2 regions of the Rhizobium sp. H4 genome follow, and region 2 is predicted to be linked to the other one. Evidence: predicted binding sites of a transcription regulator. Region 2 holds the regulator's gene; the other holds the start of a gene.
What was found. The regulator LexA, encoded in region 2, represses DNA repair genes until DNA is damaged. The targets are predictions, from matches to a motif close to TGTTCNNNNTGTGTTCNG.
Positions count from the first base shown of each region.

Region 1 (15,525 bases), on a different contig from region 2:
GGTCTTGCTTTGCCAGTAAGTCCGAGGCCTCGGCATCCTCTCCCAGGCTGGAAATGCGCAGCGTTCGCTTGACCGCGAGATGGCAGACCGACGCCATGAAAGCCGCTTTTGCTGCATCTGCCTTCCAATTCCGGAACAGATAGGCCGCTAGAGCGGGGGATATGCTTTGCGTTATTTTGGTGTCGACAGTTATCAATGGTGCAGGCACAAGCCAGGACGGTCGAAATTTGAGGATAGCGACCAGAGCGACGATCAGCGGCCCTAAAATGCTAATGAAGGGGAGAAAATGATCGGAAAGCCACCATTGTACGCGCTGGCCGGTTGTTACAATCACAAACGTGCCTGCGGGATATTCGATCTCGATATCAGGCAGGACTCTATCCCCCTTGCCTGCTGCAATAGACACCAAGAGCTCATTCGGCGCGCTGCGCGTGACGTCATAGGCCGCCCGATCCTGTTGCGAAGGGCGTAACGTTCCGCCCGGCGGCAGCTTCAGGGTCAGCGTTTTTTTGGCTCCCTGGCCATGGACGCGGCCCATATAGGCCGGCAGGAAGAGAATCTCGCGATCGCCTTCCTGGCGAACCAGGCGTCCGAGCCAGTAAGCGATCTGGATCTTTGTAGGAACCTTGGGCAGATCTGCAGAGCAACTTTTGCAGTGCTCCATTCCTATATAAATCGAATAGCCCGGCACATTGTTTTCCATGGAAAAATATTCATCGAGTCCGCCGCGCCGAGCTGCGGCCAGTTGGAAATTGCGCCAGTGAACACCACCTGACGCATCCGTGAAACGTTGAGGGATATCAACGTAAACGCCGCCGTAATTTTCCGCCCTTTTGACCTCGATGTCGAAGAACTCCGACACAAAGGCAGTGCCGTCGGTGTAGACCTCAACCGTACTGTTTGCCGATTGGACAGTGAACTCTCGGTCGAAATTGCTGCACGAGGTCAGCGCGAGCAGCATGGCGCATAAGATCGGCCATGATAAAAGGCGCAACATACTGGCGACGGAATTTACATATGAAATTTTAAAGTAAAAAATATCGCTCTTCAAAAGAGATACCGAAGCTTACGTTGTCGCAACACCAGATGATAACGTAGCGATGGTTTGCGCAATACAAAAGAAGCCTGTCCCTGGAGCGCAGGACTTTTTTTGGATGTGCCTCGCTCGTCAAACACCGATATGCGCGAGAATTCGGGCCGCAGTCTGCTCCGGCGAAAAATCCGTCGCATCAATTTCGACTGTGTGTTCAGCCAGCCCGCGCAACAATCTATAGTTTGCCCGGAGCTGTTGCAGCTTCGCCGTATCCGTCAGCTTGAGCGCCTCGGACCGGCCCGGCGAGATGAGGCGCCTGGCATTCTCCTCCGGCGCGCAGTCGAGGAGAACCGCGACCAGATCCGCGCCTCTGGCGGCAGCCAGATCGAGATACCAGGAGAACATCGCACTATCATCCGCGTCGTCCGAAAGGGCATCGGTAAAGACGAAGCTTTCAGCCGGATCGGCGCGCGCAGCGTGGTCGAAAACCGCTCGGCGAATCTGCTCGCGCAGTGATGCATGCAGAGGGTTGCCGCGAGCGAAAAGAGCCTCTGCTGGATTTAGCAGCATGTGATTATCGATGAGCCGCGCGCCAAGCCCTTTCGCCAGCAAGCGACCGACCGTCAGCTTGCCGGTGCCTGGCCAGCCGTTGATGTGGACGATACGGCTGGCAGGCTTTTGCGTCACGCCGCCTCTTTCGACAGGTTGACGCCGCCGGCATCGGTCAGCAGGAAGGCTTCGCCGCAGGCTTTGGCGAGGGTGCGCACCCGCAGGATATAGCTCTGGCGCTCGGTCACCGAGATGACTCCGCGGGCATCGAGCAGGTTGAAGACGTGGCTGGCCTTGATGCACTGGTCGTAGGCCGGAAAGACGCATTTGTGCAGGCGCTGGTTGGCGCTGTCGTCGGGTGCGCCGGCGTCGAGCAGCGCCCGGCATTCCTTCTCGGCATCGACAAAGTGACGATGCAGCATTTCGGTATTGGCGAATTCGAAATTGTGCCGCGAATATTCCTGCTCGGCCTGCAGGAAGACGTCGCCATAGCTGATCTTCTCGTCGCCCTCGCGGCCGTTGAAGTTCAGGTCGTAGACATTGTCGACGCCCTGGACATACATGGCCAGGCGCTCGAGACCATAGGTCAGTTCGCCGGCGACGGGCGCGCATTCGATGCCGCAGACCTGCTGAAAATAGGTGAACTGCGAGACCTCCATGCCATCGCACCAGCATTCCCAGCCGAGGCCCCAGGCGCCGAGCGTCGGGCTTTCCCAATCATCCTCGACGAAGCGGATGTCGTGCAGCAGCGGATCGAGGCCGATTGCCGCGAGCGAGCCGAGATAGAGCTCCTGCAGGTTCGGTGGGTTCGGCTTCAGGATGACCTGGTATTGGTAATAATGCTGCAGGCGGTTCGGGTTTTCGCCATAGCGGCCGTCGGACGGGCGGCGGGAGGGCTGGACGTAAGCCGCCTTCCACGGCTTCGGCCCGAGGGCGCGCAGCGTCGTGGCCGGGTGGAAGGTGCCGGCGCCGACTTCCATGTCGTAGGGCTGCAGCACCGCGCAACCCTTGTCCGCCCAGTAATTATGCAGGGTCAGGATCAGCGCCTGGAAGGAACGCTTCGGGTTCATATGGTCTGGGATAGCTGACATCGACGGCACCGATTGCTTGGGGATTATCGGCGCGACAGGTGCCATGGAGGGCGGCAGGGGTCAAGGGTTTTGCAAGAGTGGGCCGGCCCGTATGGAGAGAGCCTGCCCCTCACCCTAACCCTCTCCCCGTTCTGACGGGGAGAGGGGACGTGCCCCGCGAGAGGTCGGTGGGGACGGAGAGGTCGCGGCTTGTCCCCTTCGCCCCGCAAGCGGGGAGAAGGTGCCGGCAGGCGGATGAGGGGCGGGAGAACCGAACCTTACTCTTCATCCTGTTTCAGCCGATATTCCCCGGTCACGGGATCCTTGACCAGCGTGCCGATCGCGCCGGTCTGGCGCTCCTTTTCGGCGCGGCGGGATTTTTCGGCGAGCCTGCGGGCGTCAGAGACGAAGCGGCGGTAGAGCCACCAGGCCGAAAATACCAGCACCAGGATGGTGATAAGCTGCGCCATGTCCCTCTCCTGCTCCTCCTAAAGCCCGAAGCGGCTCCACAATGCTCTCTCTTCGGCCGCTTCGACAAGCCCTGTCGCGAGGCCGGATGCAGCACCTTCGAGCGAGACCGGCGATATGCCGGGAATGCGGCGGCCGAGCAGGCCGCGGCTGGCGGTGACGAGCTCCAGCTTCGTCTTCTGGCCGTAGCGCCGCTTCAGCTCCTGGCGCATGTCGCCGAGGCCGTCGATGAGGCCGAGTTCGAGGCCGCGGGTGCCGCTCCAGAACAGGCCGGAAAACACCGTCGCATCGTCCGTCAGCTTGCCGGCGCGGCGCTCGCGCACCATCGAGATGAAGACCTGATGGATTTCGAGCTGCAGGCTCTTCAGATATTCGATGTCCTTTTCCTTTTCCGGCTGGAACGGATCGAGGATCACCTTGTTTTCGCCCGCCGTATAAACGCGGCGCTCGACGCCGATCTTCTTCAAGAGTTCAGGGAAGCCGAAACCGCCGGAGACGACGCCGATCGAGCCGACGATCGAGGTGGCGTCGGCGATGATCTCGTCGCCGGCCAGCGCGATCATGTAGCCGCCGGAGGCGGCGACATCCTCAACGAAGACCAGAACCTTCTTCTGCTTCTCGCGGGCGAGCTCGCGGATGCGGGTGAAGATCAGCCGCGACTGGACGGGCGAGCCGCCCGGCGAATTGATTGCTATGGCAACCGCCGGCGCCCCCTTCATGGCGAAGGCCTTTTCCAGCACCGGCGCGACATTGGCGAGATTGAGGGTCGGCCGGAACTGGCCGCCGCCGCTGATGATCGCCCCCTGCAGCCGGACGACCGGGATGGTGAGGCCATCCTTGCGGAACCGTTTCGGCAGCAGCTTTCTCAACAATCCGGCCATCTCTCATCCTTCGCTTCGGGTCGCACGATCGTCATTTCGCGATCGCATCCATGTATGCGTTGGAACGACAAACGCAATGGCCGCGTTCCTGAAAAACACCGGATTGGCTTTCTTGTTGCGAATGACTTGCATTATCATTCCGATTCGTCATAGTGCCCTCACGATAAAACAGGTTTGGAAATCGCATGGATGCCCTCAATTCCAATGTAAAAGGCGGCTGGCGGCACGAACGCGGCGAGGCGTCGCTGTCGGATGTCTACCGTAGCGTCGGAACCGGGCGACACAGCTCGAGGTGGCGCAGGGCTGCGGCCTTTGCCGGGCCGGGCTATATGGTCGCGGTCGGCTATATGGACCCCGGCAATTGGGCGACTTCGCTCGCCGGCGGCTCGAAATTCGGCTATGCGCTGCTGACCGTCGCACTGCTTTCCAACCTGATGGCGATCGTGCTGCAATCGCTCTGCGCCCGCCTGGCGATCGCCTCGGGCCGCGACCTGGCGCAGGCCTGCCGCGACGCCTATCCGAAATGGGTTTCGGTGCCGCTCTGGGCCTTTGCCGAAATTGCCATCATCGCCACCGACATCGCCGAGGTGATCGGCACGGCGATCGGCCTCAACCTGCTGATGGGCATTCCGCTCGAGCTCGGCGTTCTCATTACCGCGCTCGACGTCTTCGTGATCCTCTTCCTGCAGAAACTCGGTTTCCGCTGGGTCGAGGCCTTCATCATCGCGCTGCTCGGTGTCATCGCGCTCTGCTTCGGCGTGCAGATCCTGCTCGCGGACCCGCAATGGGGCGCCGTCATCACCGGCTTCTTCCCGACCACCGAGATCGTCACCAATCCGGAGATGCTTTATCTGGCGCTCGGCATTCTCGGTGCGACCGTCATGCCGCACAATCTCTATCTTCATTCCGGCATCGTGCAGACGCGGGCCTATGGCCATACGGTTCCCGAAAAGAAGGAGGCGCTGACCTATGCGACGATCGACTCGACGGTCGCGCTCTGTTTCGCGCTGCTGATCAACGCCTCGATCCTGATCCTGGCTGCAGCCGCCTTCAATGCGCATGGCAGGACCGACGTCGTCGAGCTCGGCGAAGCGCATTCGCTGTTGTCGCCGCTGCTCGGTCTCGCGATCGCGCCGACGCTGTTCGGCGTCGCGCTGCTCTGCTGCGGCCTCAACTCGACGGTGACGGCGACCCTTGCCGGCCAGATCGTCATGGAAGGTTTCCTCAAGATCCGGCTGAAACCCTGGGTGCGCCGGCTGATCACCCGCGCCATCGCCATCGTGCCGGCGGCGGTCGTCACCATCTGGTACGGCGACCAGGGCACGGCGGAGCTTCTGATCCTCACCCAGGTGGTGCTCAGCCTGCAGCTTTCCTTTGCCGTCTTCCCGCTCGTGATGTTCACCGCCAGCAAGGCCAAGATGGGCGAACTGGTGGCGCCGCGCTGGCTGAGCGGCATCTCCTATGTGATCGCGGTCGTGATCGCAGGGCTGAACGTCAAGCTGTTGCTCGACTTCGTCACCGGCTAGAACAGGATAATTTTAGGCCCGGTCGGCCCAAAATCTGAATCCTCTTCTAAATTAAAGAGTTAGAGCATGATGTCGTCCGAAAACCGCTCACACTTTTCGGCATCATGCTCTAGCTGCCGAGGATCGAAGCCTGGCATAGGCCGCCCTGCCATTGTTAAAATCATCGACGAGAGGGGAGAACTTGTGGCTCCCCTCCTCGTGCATGATGAGCGGCGCGCGCAGCGACAGCCGCGCCCGCGAGCCCTTGATAGCCGTCACCAGGATGCGCACGGCATTTTCACCGGGGCGCGGATGAATGGCTGTCATTTCGATGCCGCCGAAGCGCCGGCCGCAGCCGTCGATGATCTCCGCGATCGACTGGGGCCTGGCGATCAGCGACAATTGCCCGCCCGGGATCATGATGGCACCGGCCGTGCGGATCCAGCTTTCGAACAGGCCGTCGGTCATCGCATGGGCTTCGGCCTTCAGCGCATCGGGCGTGCGCCGGTCGCCGGCATCGTTGAAGGGCGGGTTCATGATGACGTGGTGGAAACTCTCATCGGTGAGGCCGGCATCGTTGCGCGCCTTTGCGGCCAGCGTCACGTCGGCCTCGACGACGCTGACGCGGCCGGCGAGATGGGCGTTGCCGGGCAGGAGCACGCTGCGGCGGGCATAATCGGCCATCTCAGCCGACCGCTCGAACAGCACCACCTCGGCCTCGGCAAGCCGCGAGGCGACGGCAAGGCCGGCCGCACCGGCGCCGGCGCCGAGATCGGCAACCCGGATAGGACGGTTATCGGCGACGAGTGCGGCCAGCAGCATCGCATCCATGCCGGCGCGGTGCCCCCTGCCCTGCGGTTGCACCAGGTGGAAGGCGCCGCGATGGAAGGCATCGATTGTTTGGGCAGGCTCGCCGGTCATCCCCGCTCACTTCCTGTCGCGCAATTCGCCGCCGAGACCGGCATCGATGAGGATGCGGCGGGCCTGATCGGCCATCTCCTCATCCACCAGCAGGCGGCGCGGCAGCATGCCGAGCGAGCCTTCCAGCACGCTCATGCCCTGATCGGCGATGAAGCAATGAATGCCGGCATCCTTCATCAAGCTCTCGGCATAGGAGAGCAGAACGGGGTCGTTGGCGCGGATAAGCTCATGCATTTGCCGTCATTTTCCTTCCAATTTCGCCCTGCGCGACAATTCACCTCTTGCCGCGTCCATCGCCCCTTTCTATTGTCAGCTGCAATGAATGAACAGGAGTCCGGGTCGTTGGGCGTGGTCATACCGCTTGAAGAAAGCAAAAACAAACTGGCATCCATAAAGCCGTTGGTCGATCTTACCAGGGCCGATATGGAGCGGGTGAACCAGCTCATTCTGGCCAAGGCCGGCTCCGACGTGCAGATGATCCCCGAAGTGGCCAACCATCTGATCTCGTCCGGCGGCAAGCGGCTGCGGCCGATGCTGACTCTTGCCGCCGCCTCGCTGTTCGACTACCGCGGCGAAAATCACGTCAAGCTCGCGACTTCGGTCGAGTTCATGCACACGGCGACACTGCTGCATGACGACGTCGTCGACGAAAGCGACCTGCGCCGCGGCAGATCGACGGCACGGATGATTTGGGGCAACCAGGCAAGCGTGCTGGTCGGCGATTTCCTGCTCGGCCAGGCGTTCCGCATGATGGTCGAAGTCGGCTCGCTCGACGCGCTCGACGTCTTGTCTTCCGCCGCTTGCGTGATCGCCGAAGGCGAGGTGCTGCAGCTTTCCGTCGCCAAGAACATGGAGACGACCGAGGACGATTACCTCTCCGTCATTCGCGCCAAAACGGCCGCCCTGTTTGCCGCCGCCGCCGAGGTCGGGCCAATCGTCGCCGAAGCCGGCCGGTCCGGTCGCAACGCACTGAAATCCTACGGCATGAATCTCGGGCTCGCCTTCCAGCTCGTCGACGACGCGCTCGATTACGGCGGCAAGGCCGCCGATCTCGGCAAGAATGTCGGTGACGATTTCCGCGAAGGCAAAATCACGCTGCCGGTCATCCTTGCCTATCGCCGCGGCACGCAGGACGAACGCGCCTTCTGGCGCGATGCGATCGAGGCCGGCAACAGCACAGACGCCAACCTCGAAAAAGCGCTGGGGCTGATCACCAAATATGGCACGCTCAGCGACACGATCGGTCGGGCGGTCCATTACGGCACGATCGCCCGCGACGCGCTGGCGCCGCTTCCCGATACGATGTGGAAATCTGCCCTGATGGAAGTGATCGACTTCTGCATCGAGCGCGTCAACTGATCACACATCCTCGATCGCAGCCTGATTTTCTTGCGGCGCCGCTTCAAAAAAGCCATCCTGTTATGAATCAGTGATCGCAACTGATTTGCGGCCGGCCTTATGGCCGGACGCTCTCGAAGAAAGGTTTCCTTATGCGGCAGAGAATTGCCATCCGTCTTCTTACGAGCGCAGCATTGGCGGCTGTTCTTTCGCTCGGCGTCGTCGCCGGCGTGAATGCCGAGGATGCGGCCAAGACGGCGGGCGATGCCGGCAACACCGAGACCTTCAATGCCGATAGCGTCACCACCTTCTCCGGTGCCTTCCTCGCCGCACGCACGGCCGATGTCGATCACGATTATGAAACGGCGATCGCACTCTACAAGAAGGCGCTTGCGATCGAGCCCGGCAATCCGGAGATTCGCCAGCGGCTGATGATCTCACTGCTGCTCAACGGCGACATCAAGGAAGGCGTCAAATATGCCAACGACCTGAAGGGCGATCCCTCGGTCGAGCGCATCACCACGATCGTGCGCGGCATGGATGCCGTGCGCCGCGATGACTACAAGAGCGCCGAAGCTATCCTGAAATACAAGGGTCCGAACGATCTCGACCGGATGATGAACGATCTGTTGCTCGCCTGGGCTCGCGTCGGCGCCGGCCGCGGCAAGGAAGCACTCACCATGGTCGAGAAGATGAAGGGGCCGGACTGGTTCCGCATCTTCCAGAATTACAATGCCGGCGCGATCGCCATTGCCACCGGCGACGTGAAATCCGCCCGAAAGCATCTGAACGACGCCGTGCTCGACAAGGAGGGCGGTGCGACCGCGCCCGATACCTTCATGCGGGCTGTCATGGCGCTTGCCCGCCTCGAAGCAACACAGGGCAACAAGCAGAAGGCGCTCGACGCCGTTTCCGTCGGCGACAACCTGCTGCCGAATTACGCGCCGCTGAACGCGCTGCGCGACAGTATCGAGAAGGGCGAGAAGCAGGAACAGCAGGTCAAGACCGCCGCAGAAGGGGCCGCCGGCGTGCTGTTCTCGGTCGGCGGCGCGCTGAATCGCGACGGCGCCGAGGATATCGTTTCGCTCTACCTGCAGACGGCCAAAGCGCTCGACCCGAACAGCGCCGATACGCTGGTGCTGCTCGGCGGCATCGCCGAGAAACAGAACCAGATGGACCGCGCCATCGCGCTCTACAAGAAGGTGCCGGAGAATTCACCGATGCGGCGCATCTCCGAGCTTCAGCTCGGCCTTGCCCTTGCCCAGGGCGGCAAGGTGGACGAGGCGCGCAAGCACCTGCAGGCGCTGATCGCCTCCGACCCGAAGGACATCCGCAGCTACCTCGCCTATGGCAGCGTGCTCTCCGACGCCAAGGACTACGAGGCGATGGCCGCCAATTACGACAAGGCCGTCCAAGTGATCGGCCCGATTCCCGGCCGCGCCAACTGGAGCGTTTTCTTCCAGCGCGGCATCGCCTATGAGCGGCTGAAGAAGTGGGACCAGGCGGAGCCGAATTTCCGCAAGGCGCTGGAGCTCAATCCCGATCAGCCGCAGGTGCTGAACTATCTCGGCTATTCCTGGATCGACATGAACCGGAACCTCGACGAAGGCCTCGGCATGATCAAGAAGGCCGTCGAGCTTCGCCCCGACGATGGCTACATCATCGATTCGCTCGGCTGGGCCTATTTCCGCCTCAACCGCTTCGACGATGCCGTCGACGAGCTGGAGCGGGCCGCACAGATCAAGGCCGGCGACGCGACGATCAACGACCATCTCGGCGACGCCTACTGGCGCGTCGGCCGCAAGCTCGAGGCCGTCTATCAGTGGAACCGGGCGCTAGCCTCCGAGCCGGAAGCCGCCGAAATTCCGAAGATCAAGGACAAGGTCGCCAACGGCCTGCCTCCTGCGAGCGACGATGCCAAGGCGGCCGACAAGAAGCAGCCGGATCCGGCGCCCGTCACCCCGCCGCCGGTCGACAAGAAATCCTGACGGGCGCGGAGCATGCCTGAAGAGGGCTTGGCCGAGGCTTTCGGCGTCACCGAAATGGCGCGCGCGAAGATCAATCTCGCTTTGCATGTGACCGGCCAGCGAGCAGATGGCTATCATCTGCTCGACATGCTGGTGACTTTCGCCGATTGCGGCGACCGGCTGGGCTTTCTGCCTGCGCAGGCCGACGCTTTCACGCTGTCGGGCCCTTTCGGCGAGACGCTTGCCGGCGACGGCACCAACCTGGTGCTGCGGACACGCGATCTCCTGCGCGAGCAGCTCGGTGCCCTCGCCTTTCCTGTGCATATTCACCTTCAAAAGAACCTGCCGATCGCTTCCGGCATCGGCGGCGGCTCGGCCGATGCGGCCGCGACGTTGCGCGGGCTGATGCGGCTCTGGGGCATGGACTTGCCGGTGGAGACCCTTGCCAGCCTTGCGCTGAAGCTCGGCGCCGATGTGCCGATGTGCCTTGAGAGCCGACCGCTGATTGCCCGTGGGATCGGCGAAAGAATCGAAGTCGTGCCTGATCTGCCGGCCTTTGCCATGGTGCTCGCCAATCCCCTGAAGGGCGTATCGACGCCCGAGGTCTTCCGCCGGCTGGCGGGCAAGAACAATCCGGCTCTGCATCTCGCCCGCGGTCTGTCCGGGACTGACGGCTGGCTTACGGCGATCGGCGCGGCCCGCAACGATCTGGAACCGCCGGCGCGCGAACTGGTGCCGGAGATTACCGTGATCTCGCAGATGCTGCAGGCCCAGGGCGCGCTCATCACCCGCATGTCCGGCTCCGGCGCCACCTGTTTCGGGATCTTTTCGACAATGGCGGCTGCGCAAGAGGCGGCTGCAGCTCTTCACGGCGATCGGCCCGACTGGTATGTCCAGGCGACGGAAACGGTTTCGGGAGGCATGTAATGGCAGGTCTGGACGAAAAGCGGCCGTTTATCGCCGTCGGCATCGCTGTCCTCACGGTCTCGGATAGCCGCACGCCGGAAACCGACAAATCCGGCGACACGCTGGCGGCGCGGATCACCGAAGCGGGGCACCGGCTGGTCGACCGGGCGATCGTGCCTGACGACCGGGACAAAATCGCCGCGCAGGTCAAGGCCTGGACCGAACGGGACGACATCGATGTCGTCATCACCTCAGGCGGCACCGGCTTTACCGGTCGCGATGTGACGCCCGAGGCGCTGGAGCCCTTGTTCGAAAAGCGTATGGACGGCTTTTCCGCGGTCTTTCACCGCATTTCCTACGAGAAAATCGGCACGGCGACGATCCAGTCGCGCGCCACGGCGGGTGTCGCCAATGCCACCTTCATCTTCGCCCTGCCGGGCTCGCCCGGCGCCTGCCGGGATGCCTGGGACGGTATTCTGAAGGGGCAGCTCGACTACCGCAGCACGCCCTGCAACTTCGTCGAAATCATGCCGCGGCTCGACGAGCACCTGAAACGCGGCGCAACGAAGTAGACTGCCGGCAAAAGAGCGGACGGCTTTTATGTGGCAAGGCCAGGCAAGGCGGGCATCGAATCCCAGCTGTCCCCTGACAGCAGGATGCAGCTTATGCCGTGGACATCGGTGACGACGAGCGTCCAGGTTCCGCTTTTGGCAGCATAAACCTCAAGAACGGAGTTCTGGTTTATCAATCCGACTGCGGTGAGCTTTTCAGTGAAATTCCTATCAAGGAATTTGACGACGTCGGATCGGCCTGCGCAACTGAGCATCGTCTGCGACGCTGCCGAATGCGGATGCGCGATTATCAATGTCGGCAATATGACGGCCGCCAGGCCGTAAACCATACCGCGTACCACGACGCACCTCCTCTCGCCGGGAACCCGGCAGAAGAGGAGATTTTCGCTGACCTGTTCCGCCGTCCACCGGCATTCCATGGCCATCCGTTGCGAAGCGAGGCGTCTTCGGCGGCGCCATGGGAGGATTATAGCGCGAAAACTTATTGGGGGCTATCTTCTGCGCGATCGGTGGGAGAGTGCGATCGCCGCCGTCGTTCCTAGACTGGCCCCTCATCCGCCTGCCGGCACCTTCTCCCCGTAAACGGGGCGAAGGGGACATGTCGCAACCTCTCCGTTCCCCGCTGACGTCTCGCAGGGCACGTCCCCTCGCCCCGTTTTTACGGGGAGAGGGTTAGGGTGAGGGGCAGCTTCTGGTATGCTACCGCGCAGCGCGCGCCACCCAGGAAGGTATCAATTCACACGCGAGCTTGCGCGGCTTTTGACCCTTGACGAAGTCGGCAAGGCGCATGCCGCTCCTGGCCGCGGCCAGCGCCTTGCTCTTCGGCATCAGCAGACCAAGCTCCAGCGGCGGCGCAGCGCGGCCGATGCGCTCGAAAAACGGGCGCCGGTAACCGCGCGAGGCGGTGAAGCGGGCCGGCAGCTTGTTGAGCGCGATATATTCGGCAATCTCGTCGATCCAGCCGGCCTGCGGGCGTGCACCCGGTTCGACGAAAAGCAGCCAGTCGCCGCGGGCGGAACCGACGATGTCCTTGATATCCCACTGCGAATGAACCCGGCAGCCGGCGGCGTCGGCGACCCGCGAAGTGCCGTCGCGCGAACCGTGATCGAGCACCACCACATCGCTGATAAGACCCTCCACCGCACCCGCCACCAAGACCGATAAGGTCTGGGCCAGCTCGGATTCCTGATCCTGACATTCGAGAACAACCGTCAACATTGTCTAGTCATAATGCGCCGCACAAATTTTTGCCAGAGGCGTATTCAGTATTTTGTTCTTGCATTGTTCTCGTTTTGCCGATAGGAATTTAATCAGCAAAACGGGCGGAGGCGATCGCTTCCCGCCGCGGGAGAATCCGATGAGAGAGCAGTCCCTGGCAGGGCAGGCCGCATTCGCGCCTGCCAATACGGCAGATATTGCCGATGCGATGATCGTATCCTCCGGGCTGAGGGTCGAGGTCGACCGGCGCCGCGGGCGCGGGGCCGGGCTGAACCCGACCGGTCGCTTCGAGGCGCTGCAGCGCGAGACCTTTGACGACGGCTGGCAGACGCTGGAAGAGCTGCCGCCGTTCAAGACCGAGGTCCAGATCGAAAAGCCGCGCACGGCCATCACCCGCAACGAATCGCCCGACGTCGCTTTCGATCGCTCGATCAATCCCTATCGCGGCTGTGAGCATGGCTGCATCTATTGTTTCGCCCGGCCGACACACGCCTATATGGGACTTTCGGCGGGGCTCGATTTCGAAACCAAGCTGTTCGCCAAACCGGATGCGGCAAAGCTGCTGGAGCGGGAGCTCGCCAAGCCGGGCTACAAGGTGCGGGCGATCGCGATCGGCACCAATACCGACCCCTATCAGCCGGTCGAGAAGGAATGGCGCATCATGCGCGGCATTCTCGAGGTTTTGAACAAGGCGAACCATCCGGTTTCGATCGTCACCAAGTCAGCGATGATCCTCAGGGATCTCGACATTCTGCAGGAGATGGCGGCGAAGAACCTGGTGCGCGTCGGCATCTCCGTGACGACGCTCGACCGCAAGCTTGCCCGGACGATGGAGCCGCGCGCCGCCACGCCGCCGCGTCGGCTGGAGACCATTCACACGCTGTCGGAAGCGGGTATCCAAACGGCCGTGATGGCCGCCCCGCTGATCCCGGCGCTGAACGATCACGAGCTGGAGCGCATCCTCGAATCGGCCAACGCGGCCGGCGCCGTCGAGGCGAGCTATGTCATCCTGAGGCTGCCGCTCGAGGTCAGCCCGCTCTTCCGCGACTGGCTGCTGCAGCATTATCCCGATCGCTACCGGCATGTGATGTCGCTGGTGCGCTCAATGCGCGGCGGCAAGGATTACGATGCAGAATTCGGCAAGCGCATGAAGGGCGCCGGTCCCTATGCGTGGCAGATCGCCCGGCGCTTCGAAATGGCGGCGAGGCGTTTTGGCCTGACGCGACGCGGTATGCCGCTGCGCGACGACCTGTTCGTGCCGCCTGATGGCAGCGGCGTACAGCTGTCGCTGCTCTGATTTAAAGAATTTGCGCATCGGCCTTCGAAAAACCGCCCTGTTTTCGAGCCCCGAGCGCAATTCCAGCGGATGGCCCTGACCGCCACCATCCGCCGGACCGTCCCCGGCCCGCCGCCCTGATCCGGGGACTTGCGGGAAATCGGGTTGGCGTGCGAGGTTCAGCCGCATGAGACCTCGCACGCCACCCGATTCTCCCCTGCTTTTCGACACGGCTCCGCTCGTGCCGGATTTCCGCCTGGAGCTCAAAGCCCGCAAGGCCGGCCACTGGCCGGTTGCGGGCGCCGACGAGGCCGGCCGCGGGCCGCTTGCCGGGCCGGTCGTCGCCGCCGCCGTCATCCTCGATCCGAAGCGCATCCCCGAGGGCCTCAACGATTCCAAGCAGCTTTCGGCGCAGCGGCGCGAGGAATTGTTCGTGCAGATTCTCGCGACCGCGACCGTCTCGATCGCCTCTTCCAGCTCGACGCGCATCGACGAGACGGATATCCGCAAGGCAAGCCTCGACGCCATGCGCCGCGCCATCTGCAGCCTCGCCGTTCCTGCCAGCTACGTGCTGACCGACGGGCTCGACGTGCCGCCCGGCCTCGATTGCCCCGGGCAGGCCGTGGTCAAGGGCGATGCCCGCTCGGTCTCGATCGCCGCCGCCTCGATCGTCGCCAAGGTGACGCGCGACCGGATGATGGCGCGTGCCCACAATGTCTTTCCGGATTACGGCTTCGCCGCGCATGTCGGCTACGGCACGGCGCAGCACCGCGCCGGCATCGAGAAACACGGCCCCTGCTCCCTGCACCGAATGAGCTTCCGGCCGTTGCGCAAGGGCGAGGACGGACCCGAGACGGATGAGTTGATACCGGAATAGGTCGGCTCAAATAGAACGCCGTGAATTGTCGAGGGCTGCCCCTCATCCGCCTGCCGGCACCTTCTCCCCGCGCGCGGGGCGAAGGGGATATGCCGCACGCTCTCCGTCCCCCGCTCGCCTCTCGTGTGGCACGTCCCCTCTCCCCGTAAAACGGGGAGAGGGTTAGGGTGAGGGGCAGCCATACGCGCCAATCAAAACAACAGCATCACACACCCGGGATGGCTCCGAGAGAAGCGTCATAACAAGAAAAGGCCGGGACATGCCCGGCCTTTTCCCTCATTCCATTCGATACCGCTCAGTTGAGCCGCGTCTTGACCTGGCCAACGGCATTGCCGAAGAGTTCGGACTGGACCTTGCCATCCGCCTTCTTGGCGAGCACCGTTTCAGCGGCCGCGATCGCCAGATCGACGGCGGCGGAACGGACCGCCTTCATCGCTTCGGCCTCGGCCTGCAGTATCTTCTGCTCGGAGAGCGCCGTGCGATTGGCGACGAATTCTTCCGTCTTCTTCTTCGCTTCGGCAGTCAGCATCTCAGCTTCGCGCTCAGCGGCAGCAACGATGTGCGCCGCCTCGGCTTCCGCTTCCTTGCGCTTGCGCTGGTATTCGGCGAGCAGGTGCTGGGCCTCCTCGCGCAGACGCTTGGCTTCGGCCAGCTCGTTGCGGATCTGATCGGCGCGGTCGTCGAGCGAGCGCGCCATCATTCCGGGGACCTTCAGGTAGACAACCAGCGCCAGGAAAAGGACGAGGCCGACAAAGGCGAAGAAAGTCGCGTCAAGGTGAAATTCCATCGATCAAGCCTCCTTCTTGGCGGCCGCGACGGCAGCGGCGACATCAGCCTGGGCAGCATTGCCGCCAATCAGCTGTTCGACGACGGCAGCCGCCGTTTCCTCGGCAATGGTGCCAACATCGGCGAAAGCCTTCGCCTTGATGTCGGCGATGCGGACT
Region 1 is NZ_PSOW01000020.1:9,633-25,157, forward strand. It holds gene C4N04_RS26170 (DUF2207 domain-containing protein) at 1-997, opposite strand, end outside; gene C4N04_RS26175 (AAA family ATPase) at 1,169-1,720, opposite strand; gene C4N04_RS26180 (glycine--tRNA ligase subunit alpha) at 1,717-2,673, opposite strand; gene C4N04_RS26185 (hypothetical protein) at 2,931-3,122, opposite strand; gene C4N04_RS26190 (S49 family peptidase) at 3,141-4,001, opposite strand; gene C4N04_RS26195 (Nramp family divalent metal transporter) at 4,187-5,527, shown strand; gene C4N04_RS26200 (methyltransferase) at 5,630-6,427, opposite strand; gene C4N04_RS26205 (DUF2007 domain-containing protein) at 6,434-6,661, opposite strand; gene C4N04_RS26210 (polyprenyl synthetase family protein) at 6,770-7,786, shown strand; gene C4N04_RS26215 (tetratricopeptide repeat protein) at 7,918-9,753, shown strand; gene C4N04_RS26220 (4-(cytidine 5'-diphospho)-2-C-methyl-D-erythritol kinase) at 9,766-10,659, shown strand; gene moaB (molybdenum cofactor biosynthesis protein B) at 10,659-11,210, shown strand; gene C4N04_RS26230 (hypothetical protein) at 11,237-11,551, opposite strand; gene C4N04_RS26235 (glycosyl transferase) at 11,910-12,428, opposite strand; gene C4N04_RS26240 (PA0069 family radical SAM protein) at 12,568-13,725, shown strand; gene C4N04_RS26245 (ribonuclease HII) at 13,892-14,581, shown strand; gene C4N04_RS26250 (F0F1 ATP synthase subunit B) at 14,877-15,368, opposite strand; gene C4N04_RS26255 (F0F1 ATP synthase subunit B) at 15,372-15,525, opposite strand, start outside.
Region 1: the regulator LexA is predicted to act here: its motif matches at 12,482-12,499, upstream of C4N04_RS26235 (glycosyl transferase).

Region 2 (15,525 bases):
AAGCCCGACAACGATGGGATCGCCGCCATGTCCGAGGAGGACAGGGCGCGCTCCTTTGCCGGCGCCAAGCTGTGGAAACGCGCCGCGACCGTCGCCGCCGGCCCGATCGCCAACTTCCTGCTGGCAATCGCCATTTTCGCCGTTCTTTTCTCGGTTTATGGCCGCATGATCGCCGATCCCGTCGTTGCCGAAGTTGCGCCGGACGGAGCGGCTGCTGCCGCCGGCATCCTTCCCGGCGATCTGCTGGTTGCCATCGACGGCAACAAGGTCGAGACCTTCGACGACGTGCGCCGCTACGTCGCCATTCGTCCAAGCCAGAAGATTATTGTGACGGTCGAGCGCGGCGGCCAGAAGCTCGATGTGCCGATGGTGCCGCAGCGGACCGACCGGACAGACCAATTCGGCAACAAGATCGAACTCGGCCAGATCGGCATCATCACCAACAAGGAAGCGGGCAATTTCCGCCTGCGGACCTACACGCCGCTTGAGGCGGTGCGTGAGGGTGTGATCGAAAGCGCTGGCATCGTTACCGGCACCTTCAAATATATCGCCAATATCTTCGCCGGGTCGATGCGGGCCGATCAACTGGGCGGGCCGATCCGCGTGGCGCAGGCGTCCGGCCAGATGGCAAGCCTTGGTATCGGCGCAGTGCTGCAACTTGCTGCCGCACTTTCAGTTTCGATAGGATTGCTTAACCTGATGCCCGTTCCGGTACTTGATGGCGGCCACCTGATGTTCTATGCGGTGGAGGCGGTGAGGGGCAGACCCCTGGGTTCCAAGGCTCAGGAAATTGCGTTTCGCATCGGCTTGGCAATGATACTGACATTGATGGTTTTTACGACCTGGAACGACATAAGCGTGAGCTCAGGGTAAACGCGCAAGGCAAGGGAATTACTATTTATTTACGATGTTTCAAGGCTGTAGTGGCGAATGGGTCACGCTTCGAAATGAAGTAAACAGAAATTAACGCCCTCCCTTGCTTGTATGTCAAAAGCGGGTAAAACGACACACGTGACCGGAATCGGGTTCTCCCGGGGACGGGGACGAGGGAAAAAAGGTAATAGGTGAAATGAAGGCTGGTTCAAAGTTTTTGAACGCAGTATCGGCGGTTGCGCTGTCTGCTAGTGTTGTTGCTTCGGGCGCAGGCGCTTTGACGTTCGTTTCCGCTACGGCCGCCGAGGCCGCGGTTATCCAGCGCATTGATGTGCGCGGCGCCAGCCGCGTCGGCGCGGAAGCTGTCCGGTCGAACCTGACCATCACGCCCGGCAAGAGTTTTTCGAACACAGACATCGATGACTCGGTCAAGCAGCTCTACGGCACCGGTTACTTCTCCGACGTCAAGATTTCGGTCTCCGGCGGTACGCTCGTCGTCAATGTCCAGGAGGCCCAGCTCGTCAATCAGGTCGTCTTCAACGGCAACCGCAAGATCAAGGACGACAAGCTCGCGACGATCGTCCAGACCCATGCCGCCGGCCCCTACAGCGACACCCAGATCCAGGCCGATATCCAGGCGATCAAGGAAGCCTATGCCGCCACCGGCCGCAGCGAAGTCGAAGTGACGACGCAGGTCGTGCCGCTCGGCGAGGGCCGCGTCAACCTTGCCTTCGTCATCAACGAGGGTGACCGCACCAAGATCGATGCGATCAATTTCGTCGGTAACAATGCCTACAGCGCCGGCCGCCTGGCTGCCGTCATCAACACCAAGCGTTCGAACTTCCTTTCGTTCCTGACCCGCAAGGACGTCTACAACGAAGACAAGCTTCACGCGGACGAAGAAGCGCTTCGCCAGTTCTATTACAACCGCGGCTATGCCGATATGCGCATTGTCTCTTCCGATGCGAGCTTCGACGAGGCAACCAACAAGTACACGCTCACCTTCAATATCGAGGAAGGTCAGCGTTACGACTTCGGACCGGTGACCGTGCAGTCGACCGTCGAAGGCGTCGGCTCGGATCAGCTGCTGCCGCTGGTGCGCACGAAGGAAGGCCATGTCTACAGCGCCAAGGAGGTGCAGAAGTCAATCGAAGCGATCTCCGATCAGGTGGCCTCTGCCGGTTATCCCTTCGCGCGCGTCACGCCGCGCGGTAACCGCGACCTCAACAACAACACGATCGGGGTCGAATATCTGGTCGACCAGGGCGAGCGCGCCTATGTCGAGCGCATCGAAATCCGCGGCAACAGCCGCACGCGCGATTACGTCATCCGCCGCGAATTCGACATGAGCGAAGGCGACGCCTTCAATCAGCAGATGATCACCAAGGCCAAGCGCCGCCTCGAAGCGCTCGGCTATTTCTCCTCCGTCAATATCTCCACCCAGCCGGGCAGCTCGCCGGATCGCGTCGTGGTGGTCGTCGACGTGCAGGATCAGTCCACCGGTTCGTTCGGCGTCGGTGCGGGTTATGCCGCCGGCGGTGACGGTCTGCTGCTCGAAGCTTCGATCGAAGAGAAGAACTTCCTCGGCCGCGGCCAGTACATCCGCATCTCGGCCGGCGGCGGTCAGGAAGGTTCGCGCGCCTACGGCGTCAGCTTCACCGAGCCCTATTTCCTCGGCTATCGTCTGGCGGCGGGCTTCGACGTCAACCACAGCGAGACGTCGAGCAACGACAACTACGATTACGAGGAAACCAGCGTCGTCCTGCGCGTCACCGCGCCGATCACCGAAGATCTGGCGACGACCTTCCGTTATAACTACAAGCAGATGAAGTATGACGCTGATAACGGCGATCTTTCCGACCTGTCGGCTCCATATCAGCACCTCGTCGAGGACAGCCCGTGGACGCGGTCTTCCATCTCGCAGACGCTGACCTACAACACGCTCGACGACACCGTCCTGCCGCGCGAGGGCATCTACGCGACGGCGACGCAGGAAATCGCCGGTCTCGGCGGTGACTCGCAGTTCTACAAGATCTACGGCAAGGCGCGTTATTACCACCTGCTCGCTGACGATGCCGATATCATCGGCTCGGTTTCGGCCTCGGCTGGTTATGTCGTCGGCTTCGGCGAGCACCTGAACGTCTTCGACCAGTTCACGCTGACCAACGGCGACATTCGCGGTTTCGAAAACAAGGGCATCGGCCCTCGCGTTGCCGGCACCAACGACGATCCGCTGGGTGGTACGACGTATTTCACGGCGTCGGCCGAAGCAACCTTCCCGATGCCGGGCTTCCCGCGTGACTTCAATCTGCGCGGCGCGGTCTTCGCCGATGCGGGCACGCTGTTCGGCAACGACGTCGACCTCAGGGGCGACGGCATCGAGGGTGAAGACGCCTCGCTGCGCGCTTCCGTCGGTGTCGGCGTCGTCTGGCAGTCTCCTTTCGGTTCATTGCGTCTGGATTACGCAATCCCGGTCCTCAAGGAAGACTTTGACAAGACGCAGAACTTCAAGTTTGGCATCAACAACCAATTCTGATATCGGCAGTCCGGAACTGTAAGACTCAATTCCGTTCTGGAGCATTGCCGATGGAGCAAAACGTTTTTTTTCTGCCCCATGAAGGTCTGAAGCTCGCTGAGCTGGCAGAGTTTCTTGGGGCGGAACTCGCCAATTCCGATCATGCCGATGTCATTGTCCGATCCGTCGCTCCCATCAACCGGGCGCGGGCGGGCGATGTTTGTTACATCCTGTCGCGCCGCAGCCGGGATGAGCTGCTGACCTGCGAGGCTTCGGCGGTGATCTGCGACAAGGCGCTCGCCGACCTCGTACCTCAGCATATCCCGATCATCCTGTCGTCCAATCCGCATGCGGCTTTTGCGATGGCAGGCGGCCTGTTCTATCCGGCAGCACTGCGTCCGGTCGCCATTTCGCCGGGTGAAAGCGAGATCGCGCCGAGCGCGGTGATCGATCCGAGCGCCAGGCTGGAAAAGGGCGTGATCGTCGAGCCGCTGGCGGTTATCGGCGCCCATGCCGAAATCGGCGAAGGCACCCGCATCGGCGCGCACAGCATCATCGGTCCGGGCGTCAAGATCGGCCGGGATTGTTCGATTGCAGCCGGCGCCAGCATTCTCTGTGCGCTGATCGGCAACGGCGTCATCATCCACAACGGCGTTCGCATCGGCCAGGACGGTTTCGGGTATGCGCCCGGTCCGCGCGGCATGATCAAGATCGTCCAGATCGGCCGGGTGATCATCCAGGATAATGTCGAGATCGGCGCCAATACCACGATCGACCGCGGCGCCATGGACGATACGGTAATCGGCGAGGGGACCAAGATCGATAACCAGGTCCAGATCGGCCACAACGTCCAGATGGGCCGCCATTGCGCCATTGTCGCGCAGGTCGGCATCGCCGGCAGCACCAAGATCGGCAACGGCGTGCAGATCGGCGGCCAGGCCGGCATCAAGGGCCATGTGACGATCGGCGACGGCGTGCAGATCGCCGCCAAAAGCGGTATCATGACCGATCTTGCCGCCGGCGGGCAATATGGCGGCGTGCCGGCTCGTCCGCTGAAAGACTATCTGAGAGAGGCGGCGCAACAAGTGGCGAAGTCCAAGTTGCGCGGGCGGAACCCTGGAGGCAAGGAAAATGACTGAGGAAGCCACGACGACGCTTTCTTCGGCTGACATCATCGAGATCATGAAGCTGTTGCCGCATCGCTATCCGTTTCTGATGGTCGACAAGATCATTGAGATCGATGGCGACAACTCAGCGGTCGGCATCAAGAACGTCACGGTGAACGAGCCGCATTTCACCGGCCATTTTCCGGAGTCGCCGATCATGCCGGGCGTGCTGCTGATCGAGGGCATGGCGCAGACGGCGGGGGCGATCTGTGCCAAGAAGGAAGGCCAGCCCGGCAACCTTGTCTACTTCATGACCATTGAGAATGCGCGCTTCCGCAAGCCGGTTGTGCCCGGCGATCGCGTCGAATTCCACGTTAAGAAGCACAAGCAGCGTGGTAATATCTGGAAATTTCATTGCGACGCCAAAGTGGACGGCGCGCTGGTCGCCGAGGCCGATATCGGCGCGATGATCGTTCGTAAGGATCAGGCATGAGTACGATTGCCGAAAGCGCCCGCATTCACCCGATGGCCGTCGTCGAAGACGGGGCCACCATTGGTGAGGGCGTGAAGATCGGTCCCTTCTGCCATGTCGGGCCGCACGTCGTCCTGCATGAAAATGTCGAGCTCCTGGCGCATGCGATCGTCACCGGCCGGACCGTGATCGGCAAGGGCACGCGCATCTTCCCGATGGCGGTCGTCGGCGGCGATCCGCAGAGCGTGCATCACGCCGGCGAAGAGACGACGCTTTCGGTCGGCGCCAACTGCACGATCCGTGAAGGCGTGACGATGAATACCGGTACCGCAGATTTCGGCGGCCAGACGATCGTCGGCGACAACAATCTGTTCCTGGCCAATTCGCATGTGGCACATGATTGCCGCGTCGGCAACCACGTGATCATGTCGAACAACGTCATGCTCGCCGGCCACGTCGTCATTGAGGATCGTGTCATTCTCGGCGGCGGGTCGGCCGTTCATCAGTTCACCCGCGTCGGCCGCCAGGCTTTCGTCGGCGGGCTGTCGGCAGTGAGTTACGACGTCATTCCCTACGGCATGCTGAACGGCAATCCCGGGCTGCTGGGCGGCCTCAATGTCGTCGGCATGACGCGCGCCGGCATCGACCGCGCTGTCATCCACAGGGTCCGCCGCGCCTACAAGGCGATCTTTGAGGGAACGGCCTCCGTGCGTGAGAACGCCGCGGCCATCCGCGAGGAATATGCCGATTGCGCAGAGGTGATGCAGATCCTGGATTTCATCGCCGCCGATAGCGACCGCGCCCTGTCCTCGCCGACCCGAGGTCAGAAGGGCTAGCCGTGGCTTTATCAAGCGACACCGCGGCGGGCCGGCTAGCGATCATCGCCGGCGGCGGCCTTCTGCCTTCCTATGTCGCGGAAGCCGCACGCGCCGCTGGCGAAAATCCTGTTATCGTCGCCCTGAAGGACGAAAGCGACCGGCGTTGGGAAGGCTACGACCACGCCATTATCGGCATCGGCGATTTCGCCGCTCTCGATAGTCTTCTCAACCGTTATGGCATCGGCCGCGTGGTGATGTCGGGCAGCGTGCGCCGCCGGCCGGAATGGCGTGAGGTGCGCCCGACGCTGCGTATTCTGATGAGGGTGCCGGCTGCGATCCGCACCCTGCTCTCCGGCGGCGACGATACGGTCCTGCAGATGGTGATCCGGCTGATCGAGGGAAATGGCCGGCGCGTCGTCGGCGCCCATGAGATCGCCCCCGACCTGCTGGCTTCCGTCGGTCCGCTTGGCGCCGTCACACCCGGTGACGAAGATCGGCGCGATATCAGCCGTGCTGCCGAAGCCGCCGAGACGCTCGGCCGGCTGGATGTCGGGCAGGGCGCCGTCAGCATCGGCGGGCGGGTTGTCGCACTGGAGGGTCTTGAGGGCACCGACGAGATGCTTGACCGTGTCGCCGGGCTCAGAGCCGCCGGGCGCATTTCGACGCGCCGCCGCGGCGTGCTCGTCAAGCTCTGCAAGCCGCAGCAGGATATTCGTGCCGACCTGCCGGCGATCGGCGTTTCCACGGTGCTGAACGCCGGTAAAGCCGGCCTTGCCGGTATCGCCGTCGAAGCCGGCCGCTCGCTGGTGCTCGATCGTGCTGCCGTCATCCGCGCCGCCGACGAGACAGAGCTTTTCGTCTGCGGCATTGATCGCGGCCTGCCGGAATGGGGGCTGGAATGAACGGCGCGCCGCTGAAGATTGCCGTCATTGCCGGTGAGGTGTCAGGCGATCTCCTCGGCGCCGACCTCATCGCTGCGCTGAAGCGCATCCATGACGGACCGGTGGAACTTGTCGGCGTCGGCGGGGAGGGGCTGCAGGCGGAGGGCCTGCGATCCCTGTTCGATTTTTCCGAACTGTCGATCATGGGCATCACCCAGGTGCTGAGCCGGCTGCCGAAGCTGTTTGGCCTGATCCGCCGGACAACGGCCGAGATCATCGCCGCGAAGCCTGACATTCTGCTCATCATCGACAGCCCGGATTTCACTCATCGCGTGGCAAAACGTGTCCGCACGGCGCTGCCGGATTTGCCTGTCGTCAATTATGTCTGTCCGAGCGTCTGGGCCTGGAAGGAATATCGCGCCAACCGCATGCTTGCCTATGTCGATCACGTGCTCGCCGTTCTGCCTTTCGAACCGGCGACGATGCAGCGCCTCAACGGCCCGGCAACGACCTATGTGGGGCATCGCCTGACCGCTGACCCTGCGCTCCTGGAGACCCGACGCCTGCGCGCCGGAAGACGGCCCGGCAGCGGCACAATCCTGCTTCTGCCCGGCTCACGCTCCTCGGAAATCCAGAAGCTCCTGCCGCATTTCGAGGCGGCGGTGAGCGAACTTGTCTCCCGCAATGGGCCGATGCGTTTTATCCTGCCGACGATGAGACACAAGGAAGGGCTTGTGCGCGAATTGACTGCGAAATGGGCGGTAACGCCGGAGATCGTTATCGGCGCAGAAGCAAAGTGGAAGGCTTTCGTCGAGGCCGATGCGGCCATGGCCGCATCCGGAACCGTTATTCTCGAGCTGGCGCTTGCCGACGTTCCCGTCGTCTCAGCCTACAAGGTCGACTGGATCATGCGGTTGCTGACATCGGGCATCAAGACCTGGACAGGAGCGCTGCCGAACCTGATCGCCGATTACGCGGTCGTGCCGGAATATCTGAACGATATCGTTCGCGGGGCAAGTCTCGCACGCTGGATGGAAAGGCTGTCGGCCGACACTCTCCAGCTCAAGGCGATGAAGGAAGGCTATGAGCTGATCTGGCAGCGCATGCAGACCGAAAAGCCGCCCGGCGAACATGCTGCCGAAATCCTGCTCGAGGTGCTGAAAAAGAAAAAACCCGGTCGTTTCTGACCGGGTTTTCGTTTGAGCCGATTGGTCTCAAGCGATCAGCGCTTCGAAACCGGGATGTAGTCGCGCTTCGGTTCGCCGACATAGAGCTGGCGCGGACGGCCGATGCGCTGTTCCGGATCCTCGATCATCTCGTTCCACTGCGCGATCCAGCCGACGGTGCGGGCAAGCGCGAAGAGCACGGTGAACATGGTCGTGGGGAAGCCCAGCGCCTTCAACGTGATGCCGGAATAGAAGTCGATGTTCGGATAGAGCTTCTTCTCGATGAAATATTCGTCGGTGAGCGCGATGCGCTCCAGCTCCATCGCCACTTCCAGCAACGGATCGTCCTTGATGCCGAGTTCGCCGAGCACTTCATGCGTCGTCTTCTGCATGATCTTGGCGCGCGGATCGTAGTTCTTATAGACGCGGTGGCCGAAGCCCATCAGGCGGAAAGGATCGTTCTTGTCCTTGGCGCGGGCAATATACTCAGGAATGTGGTCGACCGTCCCGATCTCCGTCAGCATGTTGAGCGCTGCTTCATTGGCGCCGCCATGCGCCGGGCCCCAGAGGCAGGCGATGCCGGCGGCGATGCAGGCGAACGGGTTGGCGCCCGACGAACCGGCGAGGCGGACCGTCGAGGTCGAGGCGTTCTGCTCGTGGTCGGCATGCAGGATGAAGATGCGGTCCATGGCGCGCGAAAGCACCGGATTGACCACATATTCCTCGCACGGAACGGCAAAGCACATGCGCAGGAAGTTCGACGCATAGTCGAGATCGTTCTTCGGGTAAACGAAGGGCTGGCCGATATGGTACTTGTAGGCCATGGCCGCAAGCGTCGGCATCTTGGCGATCATGCGCAAGCTGGCGACCATGCGCTGGTGCGGATCGGTGATGTCGGTGGAGTCATGATAGAAGGCCGACAGCGCGCCGACGCAGCCGCACATGACGGCCATCGGATGCGCATCGCGCCGGAAGCCGGTGAAGAAGCGGCTCATCTGCTCATGCACCATGGTGTGATGCGTGACGCGATAGTCGAAGTCCTTCTTCTGCGCTGCCGTCGGCAGTTCGCCGTAGAGAAGCAGATAGCAGACCTCGAGGAAGTCGCCATGTTCGGCGAGCTGCTCGATCGGATAGCCGCGGTGCAGCAGAACGCCTTCGTCGCCATCGATATAGGTGATTTTGGATTCACAGGATGCGGTCGAGGTGAAACCCGGATCGTACGTGAAGGAGGCGGTGTTCTTGTAGAGAGCACCGATATCGATGACGCTCGGGCCGATCGTGCCGCTTTTGACGGCGAGGTCGACTGATTTGTCACCGATTTTTATTGTTGCGCTTTGATCCGTCATGCTGATCCTCCGAAATGTCGGTGGCGCCACAAAAGCGCCATAGGGGTTAAGCGTCCTTTGCGATAGCTATATGATCGCGAGGCTAATGCCAAGTTACCGTGACGCCATTTTGTGCATTGCGGCATCACCTTTTAGGCACTGCAGCGATGAGCAGCACGCATAGCGGAAGCCGATGATTCGACTGTTCTTTTCGCGCTCGCAATTTTCGCCCGTATTTCAATCGATTATTCTTGCCGGATGAGCTCGGAGGTTGCATTCTGGGCCCAGGGTAAGGTCATTTTGGGCGGCGCATGCAGGAGTTGACGACAGTCGAATTGCGGCCGCAAGCAGGCGTCGGCCTTGCCGATCACGTCGCGTTTCCGGCTCCTGCCGTGGGATCGCGGCCGGCAAAAACGCAGTCTGCGGTGCCATTGCGCCACCGGCTGACGACCGCGGTCGCACAATTGCTGCGCGCTGCCGGCCGTTTGCTCAGCGAGGAGGCCGACCACGGCCGCCTGCTCCTGTTCTCGCCGGTCTTCCTCGGCGCCGGCGCGGCATACTGGTTTCTTGCTGCAACGGATTTTCCGCTCATTCCATCGTTGCTCTGCCTGTCGGTGCTGATGCTTGCGGTGCTCGTCGCCGGCCGCAGCCGGCCGGCCTGGCGGGCAACCTTTATGGCGCTTGCCCTCGTGGCATGCGGCATGCTCTGTGCGCAGCTCGAAAGCCGGCGGGCCTCGACTGTCATCCTCGATTCATCCGTGACGACGACGGTGACCGGCCGCGTCGAGCGGCGCGAAGGCGACGATCGCGGGCGGTGGCGCTATGTTCTTGCGGTCACCGGCACCGAGGCGCCGCAGGTGAAGCGGCCGCCGAGGCGCATAACCGTGATCGCCCGCGGTGCCGATGCGCCTTTCGACCTCGGTGACATCATCACCGGCCGAGCGCGGTTGACGCCGCCGGCGGGGCCGGCGCTTCCCACCCTCAACGACTTTTCCTTCGGTGCCTATTTCGATGGCATCGGCGCCAACGGCTTCTTCTACGGTGCGCCCGAGAAAGTCGATGTGCAGGCGGGCCCGCAGGCTGCGAGATCGACATCCGACGCTCTGCTCGAACGGCTTTACCGGCTGCGCAGCGGCATCGGCGATCGTATACGCTCTATTCTGCCCGGCGACACGGGCGCTTTTGCCGCTGCTCTCGTGACCGACGAGCGGCGCGCCATCTCGAAGGAAACGACGGAGGCGCTGCGTCAGTCCGGCCTTGCTCATATCGTGGCGATCTCGGGCCTTAACATGGCGTTGTCGGCCGGCATCTTCTTCGTCGGTTTCCGGATGCTGCTCAGCCTCGTTCCGGGTGTCGCTCAAGCCTATCCGACAAAGAAGATCGCCGCCGCCGGCGCACTCGTCGCCGTTACAGCCTACTTCCTGATCTCAGGATTCGGGGTTTCGGCCGAACGCGCCTTCATCATGATGGCGATCATGCTGATTGCCGTCTTCTTCGACCGGCCGTCGATCAGCCTGCGCAATGTCGTTCTCTCGGCGCTCATCATCATCGCCATTTCACCCTCCGAAGTCCTGGGTCCGAGCTTCCAGATGTCCTTTGCCGCGACTTTGGCACTGGTATCGGGCTATCAGCTGTGGAAGGACCGGCGCGTCCGGGAAAACCCGTTGCTGAAGCTGCCGGTCCTGCGGCCGGTCGTGGCGGTCGCCGGTTTCTTCGGCGGCGTCTTCCTGACCTCGCTGATCGGCGGCTTTTCCACGGCGCTGTTTGCGGTCGAGCATTTTCATCGCCTGACAGCTTATGGCCTGCCGGCGAACCTTGCGACGATGCCGATCATCTCCTTCATCGTCATGCCGGCCGGGCTGCTGGCGATGTTGCTCATGCCGTTCGGCCTGGACGCTCCGCTCTGGACTGTGGTCGGCTTCGGCCTCGATCTGGTGATTGCGGTCGCCAAGACGGTGTCCGGCTGGGGCGGCGATATCGACCTCGGCCGTTTGCCCGCCTGGTATTTCGCCGTCGCCGTGGCAGGCTTTCTGCTGCTGACGCTGCTCCGCACCCGATTGCGCCATGCCGGCACATCGATCCTCGCCGTCTCGACGCTTATCGTGCTGATCCTGCCGGGTTCCCGACCGCCGGATCTGGTGATTTCCGAGGATGGTGGTCTGGTCGCGCTCGTCGCGACGGCGGCAATGGCTTCCAACCGTGAAAACCCGCCGGACTTCATCTTCGACCAGTGGCAGAGAGCGCTGGTCCTGCCGACGCACCACCCGCCGAAGATGCTGGATGGCCCTGCCATCCCGCCGCAGGGTGAGGACCGCCGCCTCAGGCTTTCCCGCGATCAGCAGAATGAGGCGAGGACGGCAATGGTGGCCGCCGCAGCCGGCGGTGAGGCAAATCGTTTTTCCTGCGTCAAGAAAGCCTGGTGTATCGCCAGGCTCGGCAATGGCCATGTCGTCGCCGTCATCGACAATGCCGCCTATCTCGGCCCGGCCTGCGACGCCAGCGAGATTGTCGTGACCGCGGTGCGCCTGCGTTTCGACCGCTGCCACTCGGGTGCGACACTCTTCACCGGCGAGACGCTGCGCAGGACCGGTTCCGTCGAATTGCGTTTTGCGCAGACAGGCCTCGAGGTCGCAACCGCATTCGATGCCTTGTCGCGTCCATGGATGCGCCATCGCGCCTATGATTGGCGCAAAGACGCTTTTACCGAATCAGCTCCGTTGGCTGTCAGTGATAACGGCGAATGAGGCCGACCAGCTTGCCCTGCACCTTGACCCGGTCAGGCCCGAAGATGCGGGTCTCGTAAGCCGGGTTGGCGGCTTCGAGGGCGATCGAGGCGCCCTTGCGGCGAAAGCGTTTCAGCGTCGCTTCCTCGTCGTCGACCAGCGCAACGACGATATCGCCAGGGCTTGCGGTGCTGCCGTTGCGGATAATCACGGTGTCGCCGTCGAAGATCCCGGCGTCGATCATCGAATCGCCCTTGACCTCCAGCGCGTAATGTTCGCCCGAGCCGAGCATATCCGCAGGAACGACGATGTCGTGCGTATTGTTCTGGATAGCCGAGATCGGAACGCCGGCGGCGATCCGGCCCATGACCGGCACGGAGACAGAGCTGCCGTTGTCGGCGATCGGCTTTGCGGCAGCGGGGGCGGCGACCGGCTGGGGCTTGCCGAGGCTGCCTTCGATAACGCTCGGTGAAAAACCGCGGCGCGGCTGAAGACTGGGGCTATAGGCCTCCGGCAGCTTGATCACTTCCAAGGCCCGGGCCCGGTTCGGTAGGCGGCGAATGAAACCACGTTCCTCCAGCGCCGTGATCAGGCGATGAATGCCGGATTTCGAGGCCAGATCCAGGGCATCCTTCATCTCGTCGAAAGAGGGAGGAACGCCGGATTCCTTCATGCGCTCATGAATGAAAAGGAGAAGCTCCTGTTGTTTGCGCGTGAGCATCGACGTCAGACCCCTGATTGAAACAAATCCAGAACGGACACTATATGTTCCATATGTGTTCCGCAAGTAGCTAAATTTCCGTAAAACTTCGCGCCAACTCGTCGAGATTTTTATTTTCATTCGCCGGATTGGCGCACATGTCTTGCATTGGGAATGGGGCTGTCGCACATCTCTTTGACGTGTCAGGAGGGATCCTATGATCGCACATTCCGCCAAGCCGCACCCGCTGGATCATGTCGTGCTGCCCGTCGTCAATATCGATCTGGCGCGCGAAAGGCTCGGCAAGCTCGGCTTTACCGTCGCCGCCGATGCGCGCCATCCGTTCGGAACGGAAAATGCCTGCGTCTTTTTCGCCGACAAGACCTATATCGAGCCGCTCGGCGTGGCGAGCGTCGAGGAGAGCGAGGCGGCGGCCCGTCAGGGGAATGTCTTCGTCGCCCGCAATCGTGCCTTCCGCTTCCGCTGCGGCGAGGAGGGCCTTTCGGCGCTGGCCTTCCTCACCGAGGATGCCGGCCTCGATCATCGGCGATTCGTCGGCAACGGCGCGAGCGCCGGCGAGATGTTGCAGTTCAGCCGGCCGATGCGAATGCCGGACGGTTCGGAAAGCGTCGGCAGCTTCAAACTGGCCTTTTCAAGCGATCTGCGCGCGCCCGACTTCTTTCTCTTCACCTGTCAGCGCATCAATTCGTTCCCGGCCGACCGCGCGGCGCTGGAGGCGCATGCCAACGGCGTGACGGGCCTTGCCGAGATCGCGCTTTGTGCGCCGGAGCCGGCTGCGTTTGCCGCCTTCGTTGGTCTTGCCGTCGGGCAAACGGCGGTGGAAAAAACCGGTTTCGGCATGAATATCGCGGCATCGAATGCCAAGATCAGCCTGATGACGCCGGAAGGGCTGGAGGCCTATTTCGAGCCTGTCGTCTCCTCCGCCGATCGTGGTCTGCGCGGCCGGGCAATCCTCTTCACCGTTACCGATCTTGCCGTGACAGAAGCGCATTTGGCTGCTAACGGAGTGACATACACACGCAAGAACAATCGCATTCTGGTGAAGCCCACGCCCGGGCAGGGCGCGCTTTTTGCCTTCGAGGAACCACGATGAGCACTGATACAAATTCCGAGGTCAAGATCGGCGAAGGCGAAGGCCAGGTCACCTTTTCCAATACCGGCCGCCTGTCGCTGATTGCCGGCCCCTGCCAGATGGAGAGCCGTGATCACGCTTTCATGGTCGCCGGCACGCTGAAAGATCTCTGCGCAAAGCTCGGCATCGGCCTCGTCTATAAGAGTTCCTTCGATAAGGCGAACCGCACCTCACTCTCGGCCGAGCGCGGCATCGGGCTTGAAAAGGGCATGCAGGTCTTCGCCGACCTGAAGCGGGAATTCGGCTTTCCCGTCCTGACCGACGTCCACACCGCCGAGCAATGCGCCGAGGTGGCGGAGGTGATCGACGTTCTGCAGATCCCCGCCTTCCTATGCCGCCAGACGGATCTTCTGATCGCTGCCGCCAAGACGGGCCGCGTCGTCAACGTCAAGAAGGGCCAGTTCCTCGCCCCCTGGGACATGAAGAATGTCCTGAAGAAGCTCAATGCCAGCGGCAATCCGAACGTGCTGCTGTGCGAGCGCGGCGCCTCCTTCGGCTACAACACGCTGGTTTCCGACATGCGCTCGCTGCCGATCATGGCGGCGATGGGCGCGCCCGTCATTTTCGATGCGACCCATTCCGTCGCCCAGCCCGGCGGGCAGGGCGAGTCCTCCGGCGGCCAGCGCGAATTCGTCGAAACGCTGGCGCGCGCAGCCGTGGCGACGGGTATTGCCGGTGTCTTTCTCGAAACCCACCAGGACCCTGACAACGCTCCGTCCGACGGCCCGAACATGGTCTATCTCAAGGACATGCCGCGACTGCTTGAGAAATTGCTTGCGTTCGATGCGGTTGCCAAGGCTTGACGTTCAACAGGTTGACACGACCGTGGTTTAGGCCACTTCAGAACGCCGGTACGAAGGCTGGAAATTGCGGCATTGTAATTTGCACGCCTTCGATTATGACAGGCTTCGAACGATTGATCACCCACCGAGCAGGAAGAACCCATGACTGCAATCACCGATATCATCGCCCGCGAGATCCTCGATAGCCGTGGCAACCCCACCGTCGAAGTCGACGTCTATCTCGAAGACGGCAGCATGGGCCGCGCGGCTGTTCCCTCGGGCGCCTCGACGGGCGCCCATGAGGCGGTCGAGCTGCGCGACGGCGGCAAGCGCTACCTCGGCAAGGGCGTAGAGAAGGCCGTCGAGGCCGCCAACACAGAGATCTTCGACGCCATCGGCGGCATCGACGCCGAAAACCAGATCCAGATCGACAACATCATGATCGAACTGGACGGCACGCCGAACAAGTCGCGTCTCGGCGCCAACGCCATCCTCGGTGTGTCGCTCGCCGTCGCCAAGGCTGCCGCCCAGGCCTCCGGCCTGCCGCTCTACCGTTATGTCGGCGGCGCTTCGGCGAGCCTGCTGCCGGTGCCGATGATGAATATCATCAACGGCGGCGCTCATGCCGACAATCCGATCGACTTCCAGGAATTCATGATCCTGCCGGTCGGCGCCGATTCGATCGCCGAAGCCGTGCGCATGGGTTCGGAAGTCTTCCATACGCTCCGGAAGGAGCTTGCAGCCCAGGGCCACAACACCAATGTCGGCGACGAAGGCGGTTTCGCACCGGGCCTGAAGAGCGCTTCGGAAGCCCTCGACTTCATCGTCAAGTCGGTTGAAAAAGCCGGCTACAAGCCGGGTGAGGACATTTACCTCGGCCTCGACTGCGCCTCGACGGAATTCTTCAAGGACGGCAAATACGTGCTCGAAGGCGAAGGCCGCACGCTCGAATCGGGCGCCATGGCCGAATATCTGGCCGAACTCGCCGCCAAGTACCCGATCATCTCGATC
Region 2 is NZ_PSOW01000003.1:200,419-215,943, forward strand. It holds gene rseP (RIP metalloprotease RseP) at 1-873, shown strand, start outside; gene bamA (outer membrane protein assembly factor BamA) at 1,070-3,409, shown strand; gene lpxD (UDP-3-O-(3-hydroxymyristoyl)glucosamine N-acyltransferase) at 3,460-4,527, shown strand; gene fabZ (3-hydroxyacyl-ACP dehydratase FabZ) at 4,520-4,987, shown strand; gene lpxA (acyl-ACP--UDP-N-acetylglucosamine O-acyltransferase) at 4,984-5,802, shown strand; gene C4N04_RS05935 (LpxI family protein) at 5,805-6,686, shown strand; gene lpxB (lipid-A-disaccharide synthase) at 6,683-7,852, shown strand; gene gltA (citrate synthase) at 7,888-9,177, opposite strand; gene C4N04_RS05950 (ComEC/Rec2 family competence protein) at 9,468-11,900, shown strand; gene lexA (transcriptional repressor LexA) at 11,881-12,600, opposite strand; gene C4N04_RS05960 (VOC family protein) at 12,797-13,693, shown strand; gene kdsA (3-deoxy-8-phosphooctulonate synthase) at 13,690-14,535, shown strand; gene eno (phosphopyruvate hydratase) at 14,677-15,525, shown strand, end outside.